DNA from 2 places in the Brevundimonas sp. MEB006b genome. Region 1 is predicted to be linked to the other one. Evidence: riboswitches for the same ligand, from Rfam matches in the RefSeq annotation. Region 1 holds a riboswitch; the other holds the start of a gene.
The links. A riboswitch is a leader RNA that binds a small molecule or an ion and turns the genes downstream of it on or off. The one in region 1 is predicted to bind cobalamin.

Region 1 (4,386 bases):
CAGCGCTCTGGCCCCCAAGCCATAATGGATGCGGCGAACGCGATGCGGTCGACCGTCGGCAACCTCGCGCCGGGCGATATCTATCCCGACTATCCGGCGCCGATCGTGCGCTGGGAGGGCGCAGAGTGCATCCTTGCATCCGCGCGCTGGGGCATGCCGTCGTCCAAAAGAATGATCTTCGACAATGCGACGAAGCGCGCCGACAAGCTGCGCGCCAAGGGCGGCGAGGTCGATTTTCAAAAGATCTTGGAGTTTGAGCCCGACAGCGGCACGACCAACGTCCGCAACACCCGCTCCAGCCATTGGCGCGCACATCTGTCGCCGGCATCTCGATGCCTGGTCCCATTCACAGCCTTCAGCGAGCCGGGCCGGGACGCGGCCGGAAAATACCGCCCCGTCTGGTTCAGATTGGCCGGGGACGACCCCGAGCCCCTAACCTTCTTCGCCGGCATTCACCTTCAGGCCCACACAAGCGTGCGCAAGGTTAAAACCGGCATGGAGACGATCGACGTCTTCGCCTTCCTGACAACCGAACCCAACGCGGAGGTCGGCGCGGTTCACCCCAAGGCCATGCCGGTGATCCTGACACAGCCCGACGAGATCGAGGCCTGGATGACGGCGCCGTGGGAGACGGCCAAGGCGCTTCAGCGCCCGCTGCCCGACGGCGCTCTGTCAGTTATCGACGCCTGAACCGCGTAAAAACTCTGGCAATTGCTTAAAGACGATCCGGTCCTGTCCTCGCGGTCGACACAAGGTCTGCGGTCAACGAATCAGGCGAAAGGCCCCAGCGTACGAGCGCCGCGTCGAACACGGTCGGGTCGGCCGCCACGGCGGCGAACAGGGTCATCGACGAGCGGAATTTGAGGTCATCGGGCGATCCGAACAGCTGATGCACCGAAGCCGCCGGCGCTGTGGTCGCGCTCTGGGCGGCGCGGATGAGACGCGCCCCTAGAACGGGATGCAGCAGATAGGCTTGCGCCTCCGCGAGCGATCCGATGCCATAGAAGGCAGCCGTCGAAGACCGTCCCAACGACCGGGCCTGGGGGAAGACGAACCACATCCAGTGGCTTGTCTTGCGACCCGCCGCGAGCTCGGCCATCGCCGTTTCGAACACGGGGTCTTGAGCTAGGACGAAACGGTCGAGTGCTGGGGTCATTCGCCCGCCTCGCCCAGACTGGTGAACCAGTCTGCATAGGGGGTGTTTCGCGCCATGTGTCGATTGAAATCCGGTGAGCCGTCGGTCCACCAAACCGGCCCCCGCTCCCCCAGTCCCACCTTGGCCTTATCGACGCTTCGCCGCGCTGCGGCCAGCGAGTCTGTATCCTCCGCCGCCAGCGCCGTCCGCACCGCCCGCCGCGCCGACATCAGATCATGTACCAGTTCTTCCCTCGCCTCCGCCGACAAAGCTGGGTTGGAGCACCGCCACAGCCGCCCTCGCACCACGAAATAGCGGCCGTCTGGAGTCGTGGGGTATCGGGGAGACTGCGTCATCGTCGAGCTAACGCGCAGCGGGCCGCATGGGCGCCGCCCACAGGGTCCAGGCCTATGAGTAGTTAGGCTAGCGCGATCTGCGGACTTGACAGAAACTTTTTGAACCAAGGCGCCTCATCTCCACCAAACCGTCGAGGATTTGTGATCGTTATCAGCGCACAAGCTAGCAACTCGTGCGCTTCGCCCGTGCCTTCGCGCAGCCTCAGTATTGTCGAACGACGAACTTCCCGGCGGCGTCTATGGCAGACCGGGGATCTAAAGAGATGCTGTTCAATATTTGATATACTCGTGAAGCGGTGACCCCGGAAAGCTGAATAGCGTGAGCGGTGCTGCAAGCCGCAGAAGACATAAGGATATCCTTATGGGTTTCTTGACTTCGGCGTCGGGTGCGCGTCTCATGAGGCGGTCGAGGTTCTGCGCGTCGCTTCCGGGCGACGCGGAGCTAAGAGGGAAGCCGGTGTGATGCCGGCGCTGCCCCCGCAACTGTGAGCGGCGAGCCGAAGGTCCATTTCGTGTCACTGACGTCTTCGGACGTTGGGAAGGCCGGACCCGAAGCCGTGACCCGTGAGCCAGGAGACCTGCCCCGACAGATAACGTCCTCCGGCGGGGTGTCCGGTCAGGTCGCATGAACGCCGCGACGGGACGACTGCGCGCGAGCGGTCGCGCGTCCCTGTCCGCTGTCTCGCCACAGCATCAACGGCAGAGACCATGGCGAGCACCGACTTCACCTTCAGGATCAAGCGGACCGCGCTCGACGAAGACTATCGTCCCGCCGAGACGACGAGGATCACCACCAATTTCGCCAACCTGGCGCGAGGCGAGAGCCGCCGGGACAATCTGCGCAACACCCTGCGGATGATCGACAACCGCTTCAACTCGCTGGCGCACCACGACAATCCGAGGGGCGATCGCTATGCGCTGGAGCTTCAGATCGTCTCGGTCGAGATGAGCCTTTGCTCGGAGCGCGACGACGCCTTTCCGCTGATCGAAATCCTGCAGACGACGATCATCGACAAGGAGACGAACCGGCGAATCGATGGGATCGTGGGCAACAACTTCTCCTCCTATGTCCGTGACTACGATTTCAGCGTAGTCCTGCCCGAACACCTAAAGGCGCACCCGAACGGCGGCGTGCCGGACGATTTCGGCGATCTGCACGGCAAGCTGTTCCGGCACTTTCTGGCGTCGCGCGCCTATCGCGACAACTTCGCCAAGCCGCCGGTCATCTGCCTCAGCGTCTCCAGCAACAAGACCTATCACCGCACCGGCTTCGACCATCCTGTGTTGGGCCTGGAATACGACAACGACGCCTTTTCGCCGACCGATCGGTATTTCGCGAAGATGGGGATGAAGGTCCGCTACTTCATGCCACCGGGCAGCGTCGCGCCGTTCGCCCTGTACCATGTCGGCGACCTGACCGGCGACTACACCGGCCTCGAACTGGCCAGCACCATCGCCACGATGGAGACCTTCCAGAAGATCTATCGGCCCGAAATCTACAACGCCAACTCCCCTGCGACCGAGCAGTATCAGCCCAGCCTGAAGGCGCAGGACTATTCGCTGACCCGCATCGTCTACGACCGCGACGAGCGCAGTCGGCTGGCCGTCGAGCAGGGCCGTTTCGTCGAGGAGCGGTTCATCAAGCCGCACCGCGCCCGTCTCGACCAATGGTCGGCCGCCTTCGCCGCCGCCTGATCAGTTTCCAGATTTCAGAGTCTCCCCTCATGAAAACCCTTCTCCCGACCTCGACCGCCGGCAGCCTGCCCAAACCCGTCTGGCTGGCCGAGCCCGAGACGCTCTGGTCGCCTTGGAAGCTGCAAGGCGACGACCTGATCGAGGCCAAACAGGACGCCCTGCGCCTGTCGCTGGACGATCAGCGCCGGGCCGGCATCGATATCGTCAGCGACGGCGAACAGACCCGCCAGCATTTCGTCACGACCTTCATCGAACACCTCGACGGCGTCGATTTCGAGAACCGCAAGACCATGCGAATCCGCGATCGCTATGACGCCAGCGTCCCGGTGGTCGTGGGCGCCGTCAGCCGTCCGAAATCGGTCTTCGTCGAGGACGCCAAGTTCCTGCGAGCCCAGACCGACCAGCCGATCAAATGGGCCTTGCCCGGGCCGATGACGATGATCGACACCCTGTATGACGACCATTACGGCAGTCGCGAAAAACTGGCCTGGGAGTTTGCCAAAATCCTCAATGAGGAGGCCCGCGAACTGGAGGCCGCCGGCGTCGACATCGTCCAGTTCGACGAGCCCGCCTTCAACGTCTTCTTCGACGAGGTGAACGACTGGGGCGTGGCGACCCTGGAGAAGGCGGCCGAGGGACTGAGGTGCGAAACGGCGGTCCACATCTGCTACGGCTACGGCATCAAGGCCAACACCGACTGGAAGAAGACGCTCGGCTCGGAATGGCGGCAGTATGAAGAGGTCTTCCCCAAGCTTCGGACCTCCAGCATCGACATCATCTCGCTCGAGGCCCAGAACTCGCGCGTGCCGATGGATCTGATCGAACTGATCCGGGGCAAGAAGGTGATGGTCGGCGCCATCGACGTCGCGACCGACACGATCGAAACGCCCGAAGCGGTGGCCGACACCCTGCGCAAGGCGCTTCAGTTCGTGGACGCCGATAAACTCTATCCGGCCACCAACTGCGGCATGGCGCCCCTGTCGCGCCGGGTCGCTAATGGCAAGCTGCGCGCCTTGAGCGCCGGCGCCGAGATCGTGCGCAAGGAACTGTCCCGCGACCTCTACTACGGCGCGGAAAGGTGCGAGCCGTGAGGGTTCGCCTGATCGACATGGTGTTCCCCGGCGACGCCAACCACCATGGCACCCTGTTCGGCGGGGTTGGTCTGGCCCACCTCGACAAGGTCGCCTTTCTGGCCGCGAG
Region 2 (4,386 bases), on a different contig from region 1:
GAACTGCGCGCCATCCTGGCCGCCGCCCACGCCCCCTATCCCAATCTGGACTGGGCGGCCCTGGCGCTCGAGGCGCCGGCGGCCTTCACCGCCGACGCCCGCGCCCGGATCAGTAGCGCAGCCTGATCCCGACATAGCCGGACCGTCCCGGCTCGCCGTATCCGAACACCTGCTGATAGTGTTCGTCGCCCAGGTTCTCGATCCGCGCCGTCAGGGTGACCTTGTCGGTCAGTTCATAGGCCGCGTTCAGATTGGCGGTGACGAAGCCGTCGCGCGCCACCGTCGAGAAGCCGCCCGAATCGTCCTGATCGCCTTCCGCCCGCACCGTCAGCGCGCCGGACAGACGGTCGCCCGTCCAGCCCAGGGTCGCCGAACCGGCGTGTTCCGGCACGCGCAGCAGGCGCGCGCCCGTCGTGCGGTCCGTCGCGTCGGTCCAGGCATAGGCCAGGGTCAGGTCGAACCCGCCGCCCAGCAGGGCGCGGCCTTCCAGCTCGAACCCGTCCGAACGCGTCTTGGCGACGTTGATATAGCGACCGGCCGAATAGGTGATCTGGTCTTCGACGTTCAGGCGATAGAGGGTCGCCCGCCCATCGAACCGACCGTCGGCCGAGGCCCAGCCCAGGGCGATCTCGACGCTGTCGGCCGTTTCCGGCTTCAGCTCGGGATAGGGCCGCGGCGCAAAGCAGAAGTCGCAGACCGCCTGGCTGACCGTCGGCGACTTGAAGCCCGTGCCGTAGGCGCCCGACAGGATGAAGCCGCCGGCCAGATCATAGGCCGCAGAGACCCGCCCCGTCGTCTTCGACCCAAAATCGTCGGTGTCGTCGTAACGCAGTCCGCCGGTCAGGTTCAGCGCGCCGACGTCGTACTGGGCCACGCCGAACACCGAGGAGATCGACAGGTCGCGCGACAGGCCCGACGACAAAGCGGCCGAGGCCTCGTTCCGCTCGACGCCGAACGCATAGTCGATGTCCTGCGCCTGACCGTTCGCCTGCCAGCGATAGGCCTGACGGTCGCCGGTGAAGGTCGAGCCGAAGCCGCCGCTGACCGAGTTGCGGTCCAGATCCGACGCCGAGACGCTGAACTGATGGTTCAGGCCGAACGCTTGGGCGGTCACCCGGCCAAAGCCCGACCACTGCTCGCTTTCCTGGGTGTCGGCGGTGTCGGCCAGCGCATAGTTCGGCGCCGGGAAGCCGTCGATATCGGCCTTGGACTTGTTCCAGCGCACCGATCCATCGACCTTGACCGCATCGGACAGGACATATCGCCCCTTGGCGCCCAGCGTCGTGCTGCGGAAGCCGTCGGCCTCGGTGTTGCCATCCGCCTCGTCTGCCGCTGAAATGCCGTCGGTGTCGAAGCGCGAGGCGTAGGCGCTGAAGGCGTAGGTCTCGTTGGCGACCCCGGCCGAGACGCGGCCGCGCACGGTGTCGAAGCTGCCGGCCTCAGCCTCGGCGCGCAGGCCGTCGATCTCTTGCGTCGTGAACGAAATCACGCCGCCGATGGCGTCGGATCCCCACAGCGACGACTGCGGCCCGCTGAGCACTTCGATCCGCGCGATATCGGCCAGTTCGAAGCTGGAGAAGTCATAGGCTCCGTTCGGCTCGGCCGCATCGTTGACCGGCGCGCCGTCGACCAGGACCAGGGTCTTGCCCGGCGTCGCGCCGCGCATCCGCACCTGGGCCACGCCGCCAAAGGCGCCCGAACGCGTCACCGACAGGCCCGGCACATCGGCCAGGATGTCGGCGGCGAAGATCGCGCCGCGCTGTTCGATGGTCTTGGCGTCGATGACGCGGGCGCCGGGCGTGTCGGCGACGATGGCCGGGATGCGGGTGGCGGTGACGATCACCTCGTCCAGCTGGGTCGCGTCCTCGGCAAAGGCAGGCGCGGCGAAGGTGACCGCAATCGCGGCCGTCGAGAGAAGAATGGAACGCTTCATTGAGCGATACCCCCGTGTTCGGTCCCGCGAATGCGCGCGAGAGACCGTCATGAGCGAACCGACCCGCCAGACCGCTTAGGGGTCTGGACGGCGCAAGGTCGGGTCGCTTCCACGGAGAAACCGCGCTGCTGTCTGGTCCCGGACAGAAGCGAGCGACGTCGGCGGCCAGGTCTCCTGGCTTGCGGGTCGTAAACCGCCGTCCTCGCCTTCCCAGTTTCCCAGTGGCGCCGGGATCGAAACCCCGGACGGACGACGCTCTCGCCGCCTACAGTTGCGGGCACAGCCACGGCGTCACACCGTGTTCCCTTAACCGCCTGACGGGCCTATCGCAGGGCCGACAAGCCTGTGCAAGAGCCGGTCAACGGCCTTGAGCCGCCGGGCGCGATCCGTCACCCTGTGGCCACATGAACGCGCCTGCCAAATTCCCCGAAAATGGGCATCCCCCGGAAATCGCCGCCTCGCTGGAAGGCGCGACGCCGTTCATGGCGCAATATCTGACAGCCAAGGCGGGCCAGCCGGACGCCATCCTGTTCTTCCGCATGGGCGACTTCTACGAGCTGTTCTTCAAGGACGCCGAGGTCGCGGCGGCGGCGCTCGGCATCACCCTAACCAAGCGGGGCAAGCATCAGGGCGAGGACATTCCAATGGCCGGCGTGCCGGTCCATGCGATGGAGGGCTATCTCGCCCGCCTGATCCGCATCGGCCACAAGGTCGCCATCTGCGAACAGCTGGAAGACCCAGCCGAGGCCAAGAAGCGCGGCGGCAAGGCCGTGGTGCATCGCGGCGTGGTCCGGGTCGTCACCCCCGGCACCCTGACCGAAGACAGCCTGCTGGACGCGCGCGGCTCCAATCGTCTGGCGGCGGTCGCGGTGCGTAAAGGTCGGGCGGCCGTCGCCGTGGTCGAACTGTCGTCCGGCGCGGTCGATTCTGTCGCCTGCGCTATCGAGGATCTGGGCGCGGCGCTCGCCGCCTTCCGCCCGTCCGAAGTCCTGGTCACCGACCGGATGTATTCGGACGAGGCGACACGTGACGCCCTGGACGGATCGGGCGGCGTGGTCCAGGCGCTAGCTGGCGCCATCGCCGAACCCCAGGCCGCGCGCGCCCGCGTCGAACGCCTGTACGGCGTCTCGGCGCTGGACGGCTTCGGCGCCTTCGAGGAGGCTGAGGTCTCCGCGCTCGGCCTCATCGCCGCCTATCTGGAGACCACCCAGGCCGGCAAGGTGCCCGCCCTGGCCCCGCCGCGCCGTCTGGGCGAGAGCGGCTTTCTCGCCATCGACCCGGCGACCCGCACCAGTCTGGAGATCGACCGCACCCAGCGCGGCGAGCGCGAGGGGTCGCTTCTGGCATGCATCGACCGCACCGTCACCTCGGGCGGCGCGCGGGCTTTGGCCGAACGGATCGCCCGCCCGCTGCGCGATCCCCTGGCCATCAACGAACAACTCGACGCCGTCGAATGGCTGCTGGAACGGCGCGATCTGAGGCGAGACCTGCGCGACGCGCTGAAGGCCTCCTCCGACATCGCCCGCGCCGTCGGAAGGCTGGCGCTTGGGCGTGGCGGACCGCGCGACCTGGCGGCCGTGCGCATCGGCCTGTCGATCGCCGAGGGTGTCGCCGGCCTGTTCGTGGGTCAGGTCGATCCTCTAACCGGCCAGCCGCGCCGCATCGCCTCGGCGCTTGACCGCCTGACCCTGTCGCCCGACGTCTCACGACTGAAGGCCGACCTGATCGACGGTCTGGTGGACGAGCCGTCACATCTGGCGCGCGACGGCGGCTATGTGCGCCCCGACTATCGTCCCGAACTGGACGCCGCCCGCACCCTGCGCGACGACAGCCGCCGCGTGGTCGCCGACCTGGAAGCCCGCGCCGTCGCCGAGTCCGGCGTGCCCTTCAAGATCAAGCATAACGCCGTCCTGGGCTATTTCCTGGAGACCAGCGCCAAGGCCGCCGAGGGCCTGCTGCGCGCCGGTCCCGACAGCCCCTTCATCCACCGCCAGACCCTGGCCAGCCAGGTCCGGTTCACCACCGTCGAACTGTCGGAACTGGACGCCAAGATCAGCCAGGCCGGTCACCGCGCCCTGGCCATCGAGGGCGAAACCTTCGAGGGCTGGCGACGCGAGGCCGCCCGCCTGGCCCAGCCGCTTCAGGCCGTCGCCGAGGCCTTGGCCGAACTGGACGCCCATGCGGCTCTCGCCGAATGGGCCCAGGAGGTCGGCGCGACCCGGCCCGTGGTGGACGACACCTTGGCCTTCTGCGTCGAGGCCGGCCGCCACCCCGTCGTGGAGGCGGCGGTCAAGGCGGGCGGCGATCCCTACACCCCCAACAACGCCCGGCTGGACGGGTCGGGCCAGGACGGATCGCGCCTGGCCATCGTCACCGGCCCGAACATGGCGGGTAAATCGACCTTCCTGCGCCAGAACGCGCTTCTGGTCATCCTCGCCCAGGCGGGCGCCTTT

Region 2: linked by a shared signal. The riboswitch ahead of QRN13_RS01120 (TonB-dependent receptor plug domain-containing protein) and the one ahead of QRN13_RS13010 (DUF1852 domain-containing protein) in region 1 are both predicted to bind cobalamin.

Annotation. Positions count from the first base shown of each region.
Region 1 is NZ_JARVRL010000009.1:965-5,350, reverse strand. It holds gene QRN13_RS13025 (SOS response-associated peptidase) at 1-690, shown strand, start outside; gene QRN13_RS13020 (DUF1810 domain-containing protein) at 716-1,156, opposite strand; gene QRN13_RS13015 (hypothetical protein) at 1,153-1,491, opposite strand; cobalamin riboswitch at 1,884-2,091, shown strand; gene QRN13_RS13010 (DUF1852 domain-containing protein) at 2,200-3,186, shown strand; gene QRN13_RS13005 (methionine synthase) at 3,216-4,277, shown strand; gene QRN13_RS13000 (acyl-CoA thioesterase) at 4,274-4,386, shown strand, end outside.
Region 2 is NZ_JARVRL010000001.1:234,249-238,634, reverse strand. It holds gene QRN13_RS01125 (aldo/keto reductase) at 1-126, shown strand, start outside; gene QRN13_RS01120 (TonB-dependent receptor plug domain-containing protein) at 110-1,933, opposite strand; cobalamin riboswitch at 2,080-2,287, opposite strand; gene mutS (DNA mismatch repair protein MutS) at 2,416-4,386, shown strand, end outside.